4 regions of the Alteromonas sp. genome follow, and region 3 is predicted to be linked to each of the others. Evidence: predicted binding sites of a transcription regulator. Region 3 holds the regulator's gene; each other region holds the start of a gene.
What was found. Region 3 encodes FNR, which switches genes on or off when oxygen is low (the NO sensors DNR and NnrR bind a similar motif). Its sites were predicted from a motif close to TTGATCTAGATCAA; they were not measured.
Positions count from the first base shown of each region.

Region 1: the regulator FNR is predicted to act here: its motif matches at 3,200-3,213, upstream of ccoN (cytochrome-c oxidase, cbb3-type subunit I).
Region 2: the regulator FNR is predicted to act here: its motif matches at 2,282-2,295, upstream of clpB (ATP-dependent chaperone ClpB).
Region 4: the regulator FNR is predicted to act here: its motif matches at 1,894-1,907, upstream of hemN (oxygen-independent coproporphyrinogen III oxidase).

Region 1 covers NZ_CFHOXV010000043.1:32,725-37,013, reverse strand. The annotation lists gene ccoP (cytochrome-c oxidase, cbb3-type subunit III) at 1-793, opposite strand, end outside; gene AC4PME_RS17695 (cbb3-type cytochrome oxidase subunit 3) at 798-971, opposite strand; gene ccoO (cytochrome-c oxidase, cbb3-type subunit II) at 973-1,578, opposite strand; gene ccoN (cytochrome-c oxidase, cbb3-type subunit I) at 1,591-3,024, opposite strand; gene AC4PME_RS17680 (hypothetical protein) at 3,255-3,707, shown strand; gene bfr (bacterioferritin) at 3,740-4,207, opposite strand; gene bfr (bacterioferritin) at 4,207-4,289, opposite strand, start outside.
Region 2 covers NZ_CFHOXV010000012.1:2,015-6,303, reverse strand. The annotation lists gene AC4PME_RS09140 (NAD(P)-dependent alcohol dehydrogenase) at 1-540, opposite strand, end outside; gene AC4PME_RS09135 (benzaldehyde dehydrogenase) at 552-2,015, opposite strand; gene clpB (ATP-dependent chaperone ClpB) at 2,394-4,289, shown strand, end outside.
Region 3 covers NZ_CFHOXV010000076.1:1,358-5,646, reverse strand. The annotation lists gene uspE (universal stress protein UspE) at 64-984, opposite strand; gene fnr (fumarate/nitrate reduction transcriptional regulator Fnr) at 1,088-1,831, opposite strand; gene AC4PME_RS20330 (sulfite exporter TauE/SafE family protein) at 1,853-2,521, opposite strand; gene ccoS (cbb3-type cytochrome oxidase assembly protein CcoS) at 2,514-2,705, opposite strand; gene AC4PME_RS20320 (heavy metal translocating P-type ATPase) at 2,710-4,289, opposite strand, start outside.
Region 4 covers NZ_CFHOXV010000027.1:41,296-45,584, reverse strand. The annotation lists gene AC4PME_RS14185 (TonB-dependent receptor) at 1-1,833, shown strand, start outside; gene hemN (oxygen-independent coproporphyrinogen III oxidase) at 1,967-3,340, shown strand; gene AC4PME_RS14175 (ATP-binding cassette domain-containing protein) at 3,333-4,289, opposite strand, start outside.

The sequences.
Region 1 (4,289 bases), on a different contig from region 3:
CGAGTAACTGGTTACCTTTACCGTCCATGCCGTGACAGGCAGCACACACCATAAAGCGGGCTTTTCCGTCATCAATCAGCGCAGTCATTTCAGGTTCCTGTTCCCGGCCACTCAAACTGAGTACATAGGCAACCGTCTCTTTGATACCTTGCTCACCCATGGAAGCAATCCATGCAGGCATAGCGGCCTGACGACCCAGAGTAAGGGTTTCAACAATTTTTGCGCCGCTGCCTCCGTAAAGCCAGTCGTCGTCGGTGAGGTTAGGGAAGCCCACATTGGCGCCTCTTGCATCAGAACCGTGACACTGGGAACAGTTTTGTAAAAACAAACGTTGTCCTACTTTGACTGCTTCAGGATCATTGGCCAGTTCTTCAACCGGTACTGCCGCGTATTTTTTGAAAATCGGGTCATACAATTCCGCAGCCTGATCCAGCTCGCGGTCGTACTTAACCAGTAATCCGTTCTCTTTCGCATCAGCACGGGCCTGAGCAGATTCTTCCAGTGACTGGATGTTCTGGTTCGAACTTTTCCAGCCAAGGAAACCCTGCCATGCACCTAATCCCGGGAACAAAGCGAGGTACACAAAGCCCCAGACGATACAAACGTAAAATAAAATAGTCCACCAGCGGGGTAACTGGTTATTAATTTCTTCGATACCATCGAAGACGTGCCCCATGCCTTCACCTTCTGCTACACCGGTTTTATTAGCCAGTGCCCAGCGTAACAGGATGAAGCAGCCGATAATGGTACCCAGCGTGATCACTGAGATCCAAATTGTCCAAAACGTGCTCATGAGTTCAAGACTCCTGCTTATTCTTTTGAGATTTCTCTTTCACTTCGTCGGCAAAGGGCAGGTTGGCCGCTTCGTCGAATCGCTTTTTATTGCGACCGCTGAACGCCCACCAGACCACGCCAATGAAGCAAACAAACACTACGACAGTAAAAATGCTGCCCGCTATTCCCTGATCCATATCAGTTCAGATATGTGCCGAGGGATTGAAGGTAAGCAATCAGGGCCTGCATTTCTGTTTTACCCTTTACTGCCGCCTGTGCACCGGCGATATCATCATCGGTGTAAGGCACACCAAAGCCGCGGAACACTTCCATTTTCTTCGCGGTATCTTCACCGCTGAGCGTATTCTCTGCCAGCCACGGGAAACCGGGCATGTTAGACTCCGGTACCACGTTGCGGGGATTAATCAGGTGAACACGGTGCCATTCGTCACTGTAGCGGCCACCAACACGCGCCAGGTCAGGACCGGTACGTTTTGAACCCCACAGGAAGGGATGCTCCCATACCGACTCACCGGCAACTGAATAGTGGCCGTAACGTTCTGTTTCGGCACGGAACGGACGAATCATCTGGCTGTGACAGCCAACACACCCTTCACGGATGTAGATATCGCGACCTTCCAGTTGCAGTGCTGTATAGGGTTTTAATCCCTTAACCGGTTCAAGTACCTGTTGCTGAAACATCAGCGGCAAAATTTGAACTAAAGCACCAAAACTGATAGCAATCAGAATAAGCACAGTCATCAGGCCAATGTTTTTCTCAATTATTTCATGTGGATTCTTCACAACAACGACTCCTTATGCTGCCTGCGCGGCGGGTTCAGCTGCAATGCTGCCCTTGGGCGCACGTACAGTTTTCCAGGTGTTGTAGGCCATCACCAGCATGCCGGCAACCACAAACAAACCACCGATAAAGCGCACCACATAGAAGGGTTTGGAGGCTTCCAGTGACTCAACGAAGCTGTAGGTCAGCGTTCCGTCGGCGTTCACTGCTCGCCACATGAGACCTTGCAGTACACCGGACATCCACATGGCAACGATGTAAAGCACCACTCCAATAGTAGCCAGCCAGAAGTGCACGTTCACCAGTTTGGTGGAGTACATTGCACGTTGTCCGAACAATACAGGAATGAGGTGATATACAGAGCCGATGGACACCATGGCTACCCAGCCCAGTGCGCCTGAGTGAACGTGACCGATAGTCCAGTCGGTGTAGTGAGACAGCGCATTGACGGTTTTGATGGCCATCATCGGGCCTTCAAAGGTCGACATGCCGTAGAAAGACAATGAAACAATCAGGAAACGCAGCACCGGGTCCGTACGCAGCTTGTGCCATGCACCTGACAACGTCATGATCCCGTTGATCATGCCGCCCCAGGAGGGCACGAACAGAATAACCGACATCACCATACCCAGGGACTGCGTCCAGTCTGGCAGCGCCGTGAAGTGAAGGTGGTGAGGACCGGCCCAGATGTATAGTGAAATCAGAGCCCAGAAGTGAATAATGGATAAGCGGTAAGAGTACACCGGGCGTCCCGCCTGTTTAGGCACGAAGTAGTACATCATGCCAAGGAAACCCGCTGTCAGGAAAAAGCCAACCGCATTGTGTCCATACCACCACTGCATCATGGCATCCACCGCACCTGCATACAGTGAATAAGATTTCGTGAAGGAAACCGGAATCGCCATACTGTTACCGATGTGGAGCACTGCTACGGTAAGCATAAACGCGCCGAGGAACCAGTTTGCTACATAAATGTGCGATACCTTACGAATGATGATGGTACCGAAAAAATTTATGATGTAAGCAATCCAGACCAGCGCGATAAGGATATCGATAGGCCATTCAAGTTCAGCGTATTCCTTGCTGGAAGTAATGCCGAAGGGCAAAGTGACAACAGCAAGAACGATAACGGCCTGCCAGCCCCAAAAGGTAAAGGCAGCAAGTTTGTCGCTGAATAAACGTACCTGACTGGTACGCTGAACAATATAATAAGACGTTGCAAACAGTGCACATCCGCCGAAAGCGAAAATGACTGCGTTGGTATGTAACGGTCTTAATCGGGAAAACGTCAGCCAGGGTGTATCGAAGTTAAGTGCAGGAGCAAACAATTGCGCAGCAATAAATACTCCCAGCCCCATGCCGATAATACCCCAGACGATTGTCATGATGGTAAATTGCCTGACTACTTTATAGTTGTAATCAGGTTGTGCTTGGCTTATTTCACTCATTTGATTGATATTCCACTTCAATGGTAAATGGGTTTCCAACTGCCGGATTCCGGTTTTGCGCAAGTTGCAGGCTTAACGCTTGACCTTTTTAATTCTGTTGTAATTATAGACAGGTCAGCTGGTACGCGGATAATAAGATTTTTATTTACAAAAAGATACCATAAACTAGTCGGGGTTGATCTCCGTCAAAGGTAGTAATAAACCGTCGCTATTTACAGTATAATTTTCACATGAAAACAACAAAAAAAGCGCAAAAATTCATCATTCCCACACTCATTCTGATCCTGGCGCTGGGTGTGTATCTTTCAAAGCAACAGGTAACAACAACAGACATAGATAACGGTTTAGGCAATCCGTGTACATTTGTCAATTTGACCTGTGAAATTGGCCATGAACAAAATAAGGTTTCTGCCACGTTTGAAAGTATACCGGAGGCAGAAGAATCGATAACAGTTAACTTTTCTTTACCCTTTTCTCAACAAATTGAGAGTGTTTGGATTGAAGGGGTAAACATGTATATGGGCAAGGTGCCGGTGCTGGCAGAACGGATAAAAGAAGGCAGCTGGTCCGGATGGTTTATGCTGGGGAGTTGTTCTGAGCCACAAATGCGCTGGAAAATGTTGATCCATGTAAAAGATAAACCGGACCCCTACGTGATGTTCTTCGAAACAAAAATGCCCTGAACATGTCAGGGCATTTATCGAAACAATCCGGCTTACATCTGTGAGTGCATGTAAAGCTGCAGACCCAGGCGCTTAATCAGGCCCAGTTGCTGTTCCAGCCAGTGAGCGTGATCTACTTCCGTGTCGTCAAGTAATTCAACCAGGATATCACGGGTAACGTAGTCATTTTCCTGTTCACACAAGGCGATAACTTCTTTCAGTTTAGCATCGACTTCGTATTCAACGCGTAAGTCACTTTCCAGCATTGACGGTACGTCGTGACCAACCTTATAGCCGGTACGGGTAACCATGTCAGGCGTGCCTTCTAAAAACAGCATGCGTTCAATCAGTTTTGTGGCATGGCCTTTTTCGTCATCAAACTCATGGTTGATACGCTCGTAAAGCTTGTTCAGGCCCCAGTCCAGATACATCTGAGAGTGAATGAAATACTGATCCATTGCTGCCAGTTCATAAGACAACAGCTCATTCAGCGCGTCATTGATTTTCGCGTTACCTTTCATTAGTCATCTCCCTCAATCTGTTTTAGCAGGTACGTTTCAAGACCCATTGCATCAATCTGATATTCCTGGGTTTCAATCCAGT
Region 2 (4,289 bases), on a different contig from region 3:
ACCAGCACCGGTTTGAATACCGCAACCGAGCGGACCTAGCAGCTCCAATTTGGCGTCTTTACTTACCTTGATGGCGTTACTTTCCAAACTCAGTGCATAGGTGGCAAAGGACGACTGAGCAAAGAAATGATCGTGCAGTGGCTTACCATTGGCATCTTGAATAGCGGTTTCGCCATCGGTTCCTATGCCACTGAAGTTGCGGGGATAGAATTCCTGGCAATAGGTGGCGTGACCGTGGTTACAGGGTTTACAGTGTGTGCAGTAACCGAATGTGAGTACCACGTGGTCGCCCACCTGAAGATCTTTTACCAGCGGGCCCACCGCCGTAATCACCCCGGAACCCTCATGACCTAATACCGCAGGAAGAGGGACGGGATAGTATTGATCACGCACAATCATATCCGTGTGGCACATACCGGTTGCCACTATTTTAACCAATACTTCATCGTCTTTCGGTGCACGGATTTGCGCCTCTTCTAATTCAAAAGGGGCGCCTTTGGCGCGAGTCACTGCCGCGCGAATTTGCGTAATTTCAGACATTATCTTGTTCCTTATAATGGATATCGAGGGGCTTCAGATTGGATAGTCAGCCATTGCCATTGGGTGAATTCTTCCCAATTAGCAGCGCCGCCCACACTGGTGCCGTTGCCGGATGCGCCGGTTCCACCAAATGGATTAACTACCTCATCATTGACAGTCTGATCATTAATATGAAGCAGACCCGTGTTGAGTTGCTGACTTAAGTTGAGCGCCCGCCCGACATTACTGGCGATGATGCCCGCTGATAAGCCATACTCGGTTTGATTCGCCAGTTGCGCTGCTTCCTCGTCGGTATCGAAAGGGATAACAACGGCTACCGGACCAAAAATTTCTTCATTAAATGCCGGACTTTCCGGCGTCACACCGCTGAGCACTGTCGGTTGGAAAAACAAACCGGAATAATCGCCGCCAGCCTCTATTTTGGCGCCACCTTCTACTGCCGCTTTGAGAATTCGGCTAATGTTATCGCGCTGTTGCTCATTAATGATTGGGCCAAGTGCGACCTGCCCGGTGGCAGGATCTCCCACTGGCAGTTGCCCGGCTTTTTCTGCCAGTTTACTGACAAACGCCTGATAAATTTTACGCTGCACAAGAATGCGGCCGGTAGACATACAAATTTGCCCCTGGTGTAGCCAGGCACCCCAGGTCGCGTTCGAGATAGCAAGATCTATGTCGGCATCGTCCAGAATAATCAGTGAGTTCTTTCCACCCAGTTCAAGGGACACTTTTTTGAGGTGGCGGCTGGCAGCTTCGCCTACTTTTTTACCTGCGCTGGTCGAGCCGGTAAACTGAATCATCGCCACATCCGGGTGCCCGGTTAATGCGGCACCGGCCGCGCCATCACCCGGTAACATATGCAGTATACCTTCAGGTAATCCGGCTAATTCGAACACCCGGGCGATAGTAACGCCGCCGCACACGGCGGTTCGGGGATCAGGTTTAAGCACAACCGCATTGCCCACTGCAAGCGCCGGAGCAACCGCCCGAATGGCAAGATACAATGGAAAGTTAAATGGCGAGATAACGCCTATAACACCCAGAGGTTTACGACGGGCGATACTGATTTTGCCCGGCGCGGCAGGTAAGACTTCTCCCTGGCTTTGTGAAGGCAAGGCTGCGCTTTCGTTCAGTACTTTTATACTGAGTGAAACTTCAAATTCGGCTTTTGCTCTGATTGAACCACTTTCACGGATCAACACATCGGTGATGTCGTTAAAGTGCTCTTGCATCACCTGAGCGGCTTTGCGCAATACCGCAGCCCGCTCTTCAAAGTGGGTGGCAGACCAGGTGGGAGACGCTTTTTTCGCTGTTGTACAGCTTCGACTCACATCTTCCGGACTCGCCATGGCGATTTGTCCAAGTTCTTTTCCAGACGCAGGTTCAGTCACAATAACCGGCTTGGCTGAACCGGATACCCATTTGCCGGTAAATAGTTTTTCCTGCCAAATCGCATTGGCAATGAATGATTCTGTCATTACAACCTCTTTCGCTCAGGCTCTCAGAGCCAGTGAATGATTCATCGGTGTCGATGTACACCTTATTAACAGCATCACCTGTGCCAGATTAACAGCATCACCTGTGCCAGCCGCTGTTTTCGGGCAATAGGTATCGAAAATGTCCAGCTAATGAACAATGCGATTGTCTGGCATGTTCATAACCTGAACGCTGTACGCGAAACGTGAGAGCCGTTTGCAAATTTTTCGATTGTGGAAGGAAGAATCGAAATGACCCACTAAAAAGATTGACTGACGTCAATAAGTGGATAGGTTCGTCACTAATTTTTTGCGTAATGAACTTGAATAGCATGTGTACGATACCTATTTAAATAGCACTACTTTTGCAGGGGATTTTTCATGCGATTAGATAGATTTACCAGTAAATTTCAATTAGCGATTTCCGACGCACAGTCTCTGGCACTGGGTCGGGATCATCAGTTTATTGAGCCCGTGCACCTGATGACAGCCATGCTGAATCAACAGGGCGGCTCTGTACGTCCGTTACTCGATCAAGCCCACGTAAATGTGAATGCATTACGCTCTTCTCTGGCTGAAGCGATCGAGCGGCTTCCACGGGTTGACGGCATCGGTGGCGATGTACAGTTAAGCAAGGACAGCGGAATTTTGCTGAACCTGTGCGACAAGATTGCCCAGCAGCGCAAAGATGAATACATCACATCTGAAATTTTTGTGCTGGCAGCGCTTCAGGACAAAGGCAAATTAGGTGATTTGCTGAAAAGCCTGAATGTGACAAAGGATCAAATCGAAACGGCCATTGATAAAATGCGTGGCGGTCAGAAAGTGACAGATCCTAACGCTGAAGATGTGCGTCAGGCGCTGGAAAAATACACCACTGATCTGACCGAACGGGCAGAACAGGGCAAGCTGGACCCGGTGATAGGCCGTGATGACGAAATCCGCCGCACCGTACAGGTATTGCAACGCCGGACTAAGAATAACCCTGTGTTAATTGGTGAACCCGGTGTAGGTAAAACCGCCATTGTTGAAGGACTTGCCCAGCGTATTATTAATGGTGAAGTACCGGAAGGGCTGAAGGATAAGCGGGTACTGTCCCTCGACATGGGCGCGTTAGTGGCCGGTGCGAAGTACCGTGGTGAATTTGAAGAACGGCTGAAAGCGGTACTCAATGAACTGGCCAAAGAAGAAGGCCGTGTCATTCTGTTCATTGATGAGCTCCATACCATGGTCGGCGCCGGTAAAGGCGACGGCGCGATGGATGCCGGTAATATGCTTAAGCCAGCTCTCGCTCGCGGTGAACTGCATTGTGTGGGCGCAACCACGCTGGACGAATACCGTCAGTATATCGAGAAAGACGCCGCTCTTGAACGTCGCTTCCAGAAAGTGCTGGTGGATGAGCCGAGTGTGGAAGATACCATCGCCATTTTACGTGGTTTGAAAGAACGTTATGAGCTTCACCACTCGGTAGATATCACCGACCCGGCCATTGTCGCGGCGGCTACATTGTCACACCGTTATATCAGTGACCGTCAGTTGCCTGATAAAGCTATCGATCTTATTGATGAAGCGGCTTCCAGCATTCGTCTGCAAATTGATTCCAAGCCTGAAGATATGGACAGGCTTGAGCGCCGCATCATCCAGTTAAAACTGGAAGAGCAGGCACTGGCAAAAGAAACAGACGATGCCAGCCACAAGCGCCTGGAAATGATCGAGCTGGAGCGTGAACAGGCTGAAAACAAATTGTCCGGTCTGGATAAAATCTGGCGCGAAGAAAAGGATGCGATGCAGGGTACGCAAACCATCAAGTCTGAACTGGAGCAGGCGAAACTCGATTTGGAAATCGCCCGCCGGGCGTCAGATCTGAATCGTATGTCAGAGCTGCAGTACGGTCGTATTCCTGAGCTGGAAATGAAACTGGAAAAAGCGGCGGAGAACGAAACAAAAGAAACCTTCTTATTGAAAAATAAGGTTACCGACGCTGAAATTGCAGATGTGCTGTCCCGCTGGACAGGTATTCCCGTATCCAAAATGCTTGAGGGTGAACGGGAAAAACTACTCAGAATGGAAGATGTACTCCATAAGCGGGTAGTGGGGCAGGCGGAAGCGGTAAATGCTGTGTCCAACGCTATCAGACGCTCACGGGCTGGCCTGGCAGATCCAAACCGTCCCATTGGTTCGTTCCTGTTTTTGGGGCCTACCGGTGTAGGGAAAACCGAACTGTCGAAGGCACTGGCCGGTTTCCTGTTTGACACGGAAGATGCACTGGTACGTATC
Region 3 (4,289 bases):
AAGTACCATTATACAAAAGCAGACGGAATGCTGCTACACAAGCAGCATTCCGTTATCGCCCATTTACTTAACCGGAGACGTAAACCCGTCAGGTTTAACCGCCAGCACATCGCAATTCAGGTTATCAATAACATGCTCTGCAGTATTGCCCAAAAAGGCGGCTGATAAGCCTGTACGTCCCACAGTACCGATGACGACGAGTTCTGCATCCAGCTGTTCAGTCACTTTCGGGATAGCTATATCGGGTGATCCCTCAACAACATGGCAATTTGCTACGCCGATCCCAAATTTAGCGCTGTGGTTTTCCATTTCCTGAACATGATGGTTTCGCACAGCGTTATGATACGTCTCAGGATTGAAATCGGGGATCTCAATGGCAATATTCAGTGGTGCAGAAGGATAGGCATTAACCAGATGTACCTGACCACTCAGTAACTCTGCGTAATCCTTTGCAATACCGGTCAACTTGTCATTCAGTTGTGCATGCTCTTTGTCTTCTGTACCCACATTGACTGCCGCAACAATATTACCGTGTTCAGGCCAGGCATGGGCTTTGACAAGTAAAACCGGAGCCGGACATTTTCTCAGTAAGTGCCAGTCTGTCGGTGTAAAAAGCACTGATGCAAAATCATCGTGTTTGCGGGTAGCTTTAACGACCAGGTCAATCTGACGGTTAATGGTGTAGCGGGTAATGGCTTCGTAACGTTTATCACTCCACTCAACAGCAACCTGTACATCATAATCATCGTAGCGGGTCAGGTTTTTTTCTGCCCAGGCAATGCGGTCTTTGGTTACCGCATCACGCATGGCTTCACGCTCACTGCGGGTGAGCATTGTTGTCATGTCATAAGAAAAGTCGTATACAACAAGCAGTGCGTGTACTTCTGCACCGGTTTTACGGGCAATTTCGATGGCTCTTGAAAGGGCAGGTTGTTCAGGGTTGTCAGCCTGAACGACGGCGAGAATACGTTTGCAGGTGATCATGGCGTCTCTCCTTATTGATGCAGACAATAAATACTGCCTTCATCTTTAGTATAAGACTTACAGCAGGAGAGACGTTGTTTCAGATCAATATTTCAACGGGATCTTAATCCACGCAAAGGGTAGGAATGTCCATAGAGTGCAGCTTTTTATCCATAGCCGCAAAATCCAGAACAGTAATGAGCTTCCCGTCTACTTTTATAATGCCTTCTTTCTGGAAGCGGGTCAGTAAGCGGCTGATCGTTTCTACCGTTAAACCGAGATAATTACCTATTTCGTTGCGGGTCATACTCAAATTGAACTGACGGTGAGAAAAACCCCGTTCCTCAAAGCGACCGGACAGATGTGCGATAAAATAAATCAGGCGTTCTTCTGCCGTCCGTTTATTCAGCAGCATCATCATTTCGTGATCCTGCTTAATTTCAGCACTCATAAAGCGCATGATCTGATGGCGCAATTTCGGGAATTGCTCAGACATTTTTTCAAGAGTGGAATAGGGCAGTTCACACACCATAGCCGTTTCCAGCGCCTGAGTGTAACTCTGGTGAGTGTCGTCACGTAAACCGTCAAAACCGATAATATCGCCCGGGAAGTGGAAACTGATAATTTGCTCTTCACCTTCTTTATCGGTGACAAAAGACTTAAATGAACCTGCCCGTACAGCGTACAGAGAGGTAAATTTATCACCGGCTTCTACCAGGGTATCGTGTTTATGCAAAGGCTTTTTGCGTTCAATGATGTCATCCAGTGACTCAATCTCAGTTTTGTTGAGAGCCACGGGCAGACACAGATGGCTGAAACTGCAATTCTGGCAGTGTATAGAAAAATCCGAACGTTTTTGCATGCTCACTTTCCGCTGTTTGCGATAATTCTAATGTATAGTACTTAAAGCCCGCCACAACAGCAATAATGCGTAAAACAGCAAACTCAAAGCAATGATCTGACGAACTACGGGTTGTCTGAAACCTGAGGAAAGCCAGTCTGCACCAGCCCGGACAGCCAGCAACGCCGGTAGCGTTCCTAAACCAAAACCGGCCATGATTACTGCACCGGATATTGCCGTCCCTGAAGCCAGTGCCCACGTCAGGGTGGAATAAACCAGTCCACAGGGCAACCATCCCCAAATCATACCATAGGGAAAGGCGCTAATAGGAGACCTGAAAGGTAAAAACCGTTTCGACAGCGGCTGAATTCTCTGCCAGAGTTTACTGCCGAGGGCTTCAACAGCGGTCAGGCCACGCCACCAGTTACCCAGATAACAGGCCATGGCAATCAGCATGATGCCACTGAAGACGGCGAGTACGGGGCCGGTCACCGGTACAGCATCTTTTGCTATCTGCCCGATGCCGCCGGTAACAGCGCCGGCAAGTATGTAGCTGAATATACGACCAAAGTTGTAGCTAAGCGCATAGGGTAAAGGGGATGAGCCTGCCGGCGTGGCGGCAGACAGTGCCAGCGATACGCCGCCGCACATTCCCACACAATGAACGCCTCCGCCCAGCCCGACCAGCAAGGCAGATAAAAACGACAGATCACTCATTGAGTTTTTTTCGTTCTTCGGCCAGCTTTTTTTCTTCAGGAGATAAATCATCATCGAAAAGAATACTGTAGCCCTGGCGATCCAGGTCTTCAAACTGGTTCGATTTTACTGCCCAAAAAAATACGCCGATGGCAATGGCCACAATGATCACAGCAAGGGGAATAAGGACGTAAATTATACTCATAGCGTTACTTTAACAGTCTCGTCGAATTAGTGACTACCAGAATACTACTCAGGCTCATACCAATTACCGCCATCCACGGCGTCAGGATGCCGGACACTGCAAACGGCAGGATAACCAGATTGTAGCCTATGGCCCATCCCATATTCTGCCTGACAGTCACTTTTACTCTTCTGGCCATATGAGTGAGGTGTCCGAGTACAGCCAGCTTATCATTTAATAAAATCACATCCGCGGCACTTTTTGCGATATCCGTGGCATTACCCACTGCAATGCCAACATCAGCCGCTGCCATCACCGGTGCATCGTTAATACCATCACCCAGCATCATGACATGACGGCCCTGCCGCTGAAGGGCTGTCACAGCGTTTAATTTATCTTCAGGGCTGTTCCCGCCTGTGGCTTTGTCTACGGGTAAATTCGCTGCAATGTCGTCAACATTTTGCTGAATATCGCCACTCAGAATTATCCGCTCCAGTTGCGCCAGTTTGCTCAGGCTGTCTGCGGCATCCGCTTTAATTTTATCTGCTACACGAAAGGCGGCAACGGGCACACCGTTTTCGGTAAGAAACACGTTAGCGGGAAAGGGCGATATGCCGGCATTTATACCGGTGAAAGACGCTGAACCGGCTTTATAACTGCGGCCATTGCATTGTGCGCCGATCCCCATACCTGCCACAACGTCAACATGGCTCAGAATTAATGCATGATTGTTATCAGAAACAAAGGCTGCGGCAACCGGATGTTCTGAACGGGACTCTATTGCCCCCATTAAAGCCCGGATTTCACTTTCCCGTGCCGGATCAGCAAACCAGCTGTTTATCTGAGCAAACTTTCCTTCGGTCAGCGTTCCGGTTTTATCCAGCACCAGGGTATCTACGTGGTTGATTTGCTCCAGTGCATCGGCTCTTTTCAATAAAATGCCATGCCGGTTAAGGTTTGCCATTGCGCAGGTGAGGGCAGATGGCGTAGCCAGCCCCAGCGCACAGGGACAGGTTGCTACCAGTACCGCGATGCTAATCCAAAATGCATTGTCATTACCCTGCCAGTGCCAGTAAGCCCATGAGGATGCAGCCGTAATCAGTACTACGGCGACAAAATAACTGGAAAAGCGGTCAGCCATTAGAGCGACCCGGGGCTTTGCAGCCATAGCGGTGGATTGCAAACGAATGATCTGATTTACCAGCGCAAATTTTAACGCCCTGGTGACAGTTACCGTTATTACGCCGGTACGGTTTACCGTACCCCCGAATACCGTATCGCCGGTTTGTTTGCGCACCGGATTAAACTCGCCTGTAAGCATCGATTCATCGGTTTCACTGGCACCTTCAGTCACAATGCCGTCTACGGGAATGGTCTCTCCGGCTTTGACCACAACAGCATCACCGGTTTTGAGCGATTTTGCCAGCACCTGGGTAACGGTGTTATCTGCAGCCACCTGATTAGCGGTTACCGGTATATATTGCAACATATTCGCTGAGATCTGCGCGGCGCGGTGCCTGCTCCGGTGTTCGAGAAAACGACTCAGTAAAAGCAGGAAAATAAACATGCAAACTGATTCAAAATACACTTCGCCGCGACCGGTAA
Region 4 (4,289 bases), on a different contig from region 3:
TCAGACGACGTATCTGTGCGGGTGATTGCCGATTACGCAGAGCTCAATGAACATTGTTGCGGTGCATTAACGCTGCAGGATAACCGGCAAGCCAACGGTGTCGAAGGGAAATTCGGAACAGACACCTTGCTTATGATGCCGCCGTTTAATGCCACCTTATTTACCGGCGATGAGTTTTATCGCTATACCACGGCACTCAGCTCCCTGCCCGAATCCCGCATGCAGGACAAGGGGCTTTCTGCAGAAATAAACTGGCAAACATCCCCCGCATTATTGCTCACCTCCATCACAGCCTGGCGTGGCTTTGACAGCTTCGACCAGACAGACACAGATTTTACTGATGCAGACTTGCTTTCCACTACCAATAACGCCCGACAACAGGCGTTTTCCCAGGAGTTGCGGGCAACATGGTCCGGTGAGCATGTCACTACCATCGCCGGATTGTGGTATTTCAGCCAGAACCTTGACCTGGATTTTGCTATCACGACCGGTGACGCATTTCCGGCATTTTTCGCAGCGTTTGCGGCTGACCTGCAACCCCTGACTGACGGCATAAATGCCCTGAGTGTTGCAACATCCGGCCTTGTCCCCGCTGTTGCGCCAGCCACCCCCGGCCAGACTCAGTTTGCCCACAATGCTTATCAGCAACAGGACAGCCTGGCCGTGTTCAGCCAGACTGACTGGCAATTTGCTGAAGAATTTACCGTCACCGCCGGATTACGATACACCCGCGAAGATAAAACATTGACCGCCCGTTTTGATGAACAGGGCCCGGGCATTGACGGATTACCAACAGGTGCTGAAAACACTCCTGATCCGCTGAGTGCCGCTGTCGCTCTAGGCTCTTTTGCTCAGAGCCTGGCAACCGGTAATCCCCCTGATTACACGCAGCTCAGTGCGCTGCTTCCTTTTACTCAGGCGGGCTGGGGCTATTACTTTCTCGGTACAGCATCGGTACTTCCCCGCAGTGATCTGGATGAAAAACGTAACGACGGACAACTTACAGGGACGCTGAAACTAAGCTGGCAACCAGATAACAATAGCCTCTGGTATGCCAGTACCAGCACAGGGTTTAAATCGGGAGGCATGAATACAGATCGTATTGCCGAAGGGTTAAGCCCCCAATTTAACGCTGAAAAAGCCACCGCTTACGAACTGGGTGTGAAAAAGCAATTTCCGGAGAGAAACCTGCGTATTAACGGTGCACTGCATTATACCCAAATCAAAGATTTTCAGGCCTCGACCTTTACCGGTCTTGGTTTTAATTTACAAAATGCCGGCGACTTACATACCAAAGGGTATGAACTTGAAATTGTCTGGTTTCCTGTTTCCGATACCCGTGCCGGCCTGACTCTGGCCCGTACCCTTACCGGTTTTGATGATTTTGAAAAAGGCACCTGCCAGGTTGCTTATCCCTGGCACACCGGGACGGATGATCCCGGCCGGCCTTCTGTAAATACCCCCTACTGCTCCAGAACCGGCGATCGCCTGGGGTTTGAGCCTGAAACCTCTGCCAGCCTGACGTTGCAGCACACATTAATGGCAGGCGGGTATCCGGTTGTCATGGCTGCAGATTATCAGTACACGGGAGACTTGTTCCTTGATGATACGAACGATCCGTATAAACACAGCAGCAGTTATGCCCTGGTGAACGCCCGGGTTGAACTGTCAGTCCCCCAGTGGGATACACGCATCACGTTATGGGGCAGGAACCTGACAAATAAAGAGTACATCGCCAGAAACGGTTTCGATGTACCTGTTCAGGCCGGCAAGCTTATGGCTTATCCCGGCCAGCCGCTCTCCTGGGGTGTCACTGTTACCCGCGAGTTCTGATTGTCATTTCGAAGAGTAAACGCCGGCCGGTTGCGTTTTACAAAACTGGCTGGCGAAAACTTGAAGTAGATCAACAACGCCTCTTTGTCTGCTGATTATACTTTCCGTGCATTCTACTCAAGCCGGAATAACCATGTCAGCAAACGAATTATTCGATCCCGCTCGCCTGAAAAAATACAATATTAACGGGCCGCGCTATACCTCTTATCCTACCGCACTAACGTTTTCCGGGTTATCTGAACCAGCACCTCTGGAAAAAGCACTGAGTGTCACTCAGGCCAGCGGCGTTTCACTGTATGTACATATTCCTTTCTGCCACAGCCTTTGTTATTACTGCGGCTGCAATAAAATTGTGACCAGGCATCAGGAAAAAGCAGATCGTTATCTGGATTATCTGGAAAAAGAAATTCAACGGCGCGCGCCTGCTTTCCGCCACCGTAAAGTGGAACAAATACACTTAGGAGGCGGCACGCCTGGTTTCCTCACAGAGCAGCAGCAAACACGCCTGGCAGGCATGCTTAAATCGGCTTTTGATGTGGTCAGCGATGCAGAAATGAGTATTGAAATCGATCCCCGCCGTACCACGCCCGCTTATTTGCGACACCTGGCCTCTCTAGGCTATAACCGCCTGAGTATTGGTGTACAGGATACCGATTACCGTGTGCAGGAAGCGATAAACCGGGTTCAGAGCACCTCGCATATCGCCACGCTGGTAGATTGCGCCCGTTCCGCCGGATTTAAATCTGTGAATCTGGATCTGATTTACGGCCTGCCTCATCAGACAGCAGATACCTTTGCTTCAACACTGGCAGCGGTGAAGGCGATGGCGCCGGAGCGGATTTCCCTGTTCAGCTACGCCCATCTGCCTGAGCGGTTTGCTGCCCAGCGCAAAATAAAAGATGAATGGCTGCCTTCTGCACAGGTAAAAACAGGGCTTATGAAGCAAGCTATCACCAGCCTCACACAGGCAGGTTATGAAATGATTGGCATGGACCATTTCGCCCTGCCGTCTGACGAACTGGCTGAAGCGCAACGGAATAAAAAATTGCACCGGAATTTTCAGGGCTACACCACACGGGGAGATCTGGATTTACTGGGGCTTGGGGTTTCCTCTATCAGTGCCGCAGGCAATGCTTACCTGCAAAACCCGAAAACCCTGAATGACTATTACGGCAAACTCGATAGCAATGAAGAAGTTGCAGAAAAAGGCGTGTTTCTGTCACCCTCAGATCTGCTCAGACGCTACGTTATCCAACAATTAATGTGCAATCTTGCCGTGGACTTTGCCGCAACAGAGGCGCTTTTTGGTATTCAGTTCCGCCATCATTTTGAGCCGGAACTGGCGGCACTGAAAGAATTTGAAGAAGATGGATTATTACAGGTAACCGGAACGGGTATCGAGGTATTTCCGTCAGCAAGACTGTTTATCCGCATCATCTGTATGACTTTCGACGCTTACCTTAAAGGCAGCGCCGCAATTCAGCACCGGTATTCCAGAGTTATCTGAGTTTAAACCTGGCGGTTACAGCTTCTCCCTCACGGAACTGTAACCGTTCCTGGGACAACTGACTGATCAGCGCAAACAATCTGCTGCGGCCACACATCAGATTTATCATTACCTGCCCGCCCCGGCTTTCAGACACGGACTCAATGACACAGGGTAAGGCATTGACAATGGAAGAGGCGTTGGCTTCCTGCCGGTCGATACTGACATCCCTGGCGTCGATGGTCAGCATGGCCTGTTCCTTACTGACCACAGGATGGCGTGCATAGAGCGTATGCCCTTCGCATTCTATGGCATAACAAGCCTGCTCAGGCAGATGTGCTTTTAATGCGCCTTTGAGCACACTGAACTGCTGTTCGAAATTTGGCATAGACGGAGTTAACTGTGCCAGCACATCATTTGATGCGCCCTGATGGACAATACTGCCCTGCTCCATCCACGCCATGTATTCACTGTACAAAGCCAGTTCACGGAGGTCGTGGGACACCATCAGCATTTTCAGGCCGCTGCGGGCCAGCTTTGTCAAATACTTAAGCACATCGTGCTTTAACGTATCATCCAGCGCGCTCACCGGTTCATCCAGCAACAGAATTTGTGGTGAGTTTAAAATGGCTCTGGCAATGGCTACCCGCTGCGCTTCGCCACCCGAGAGTGTATCGGGCATACGTGTCATCAGGTGATTACATTTACACCCCAGAACGACTTCATCAAAGTGATAAGTTTGCTGTTTTGCAAAATCTGCCGCCAGCAGTAAATTCTGCCCTACTGATAAATGGGGGAACAACAGACTGTCCTGAAACACCAGTCCGGTGCGGACCCTGGCGATACGACTATTTTCCCACTGCCCGGTGACTTTTGCAGAACCGGTAAGTCCGGCCAGGCAACGCAGTAATGTTGATTTACCGGCGCCGGATGGTCCGCTCAGGCCAATAAATTGTGTCGTTGCCGGTAA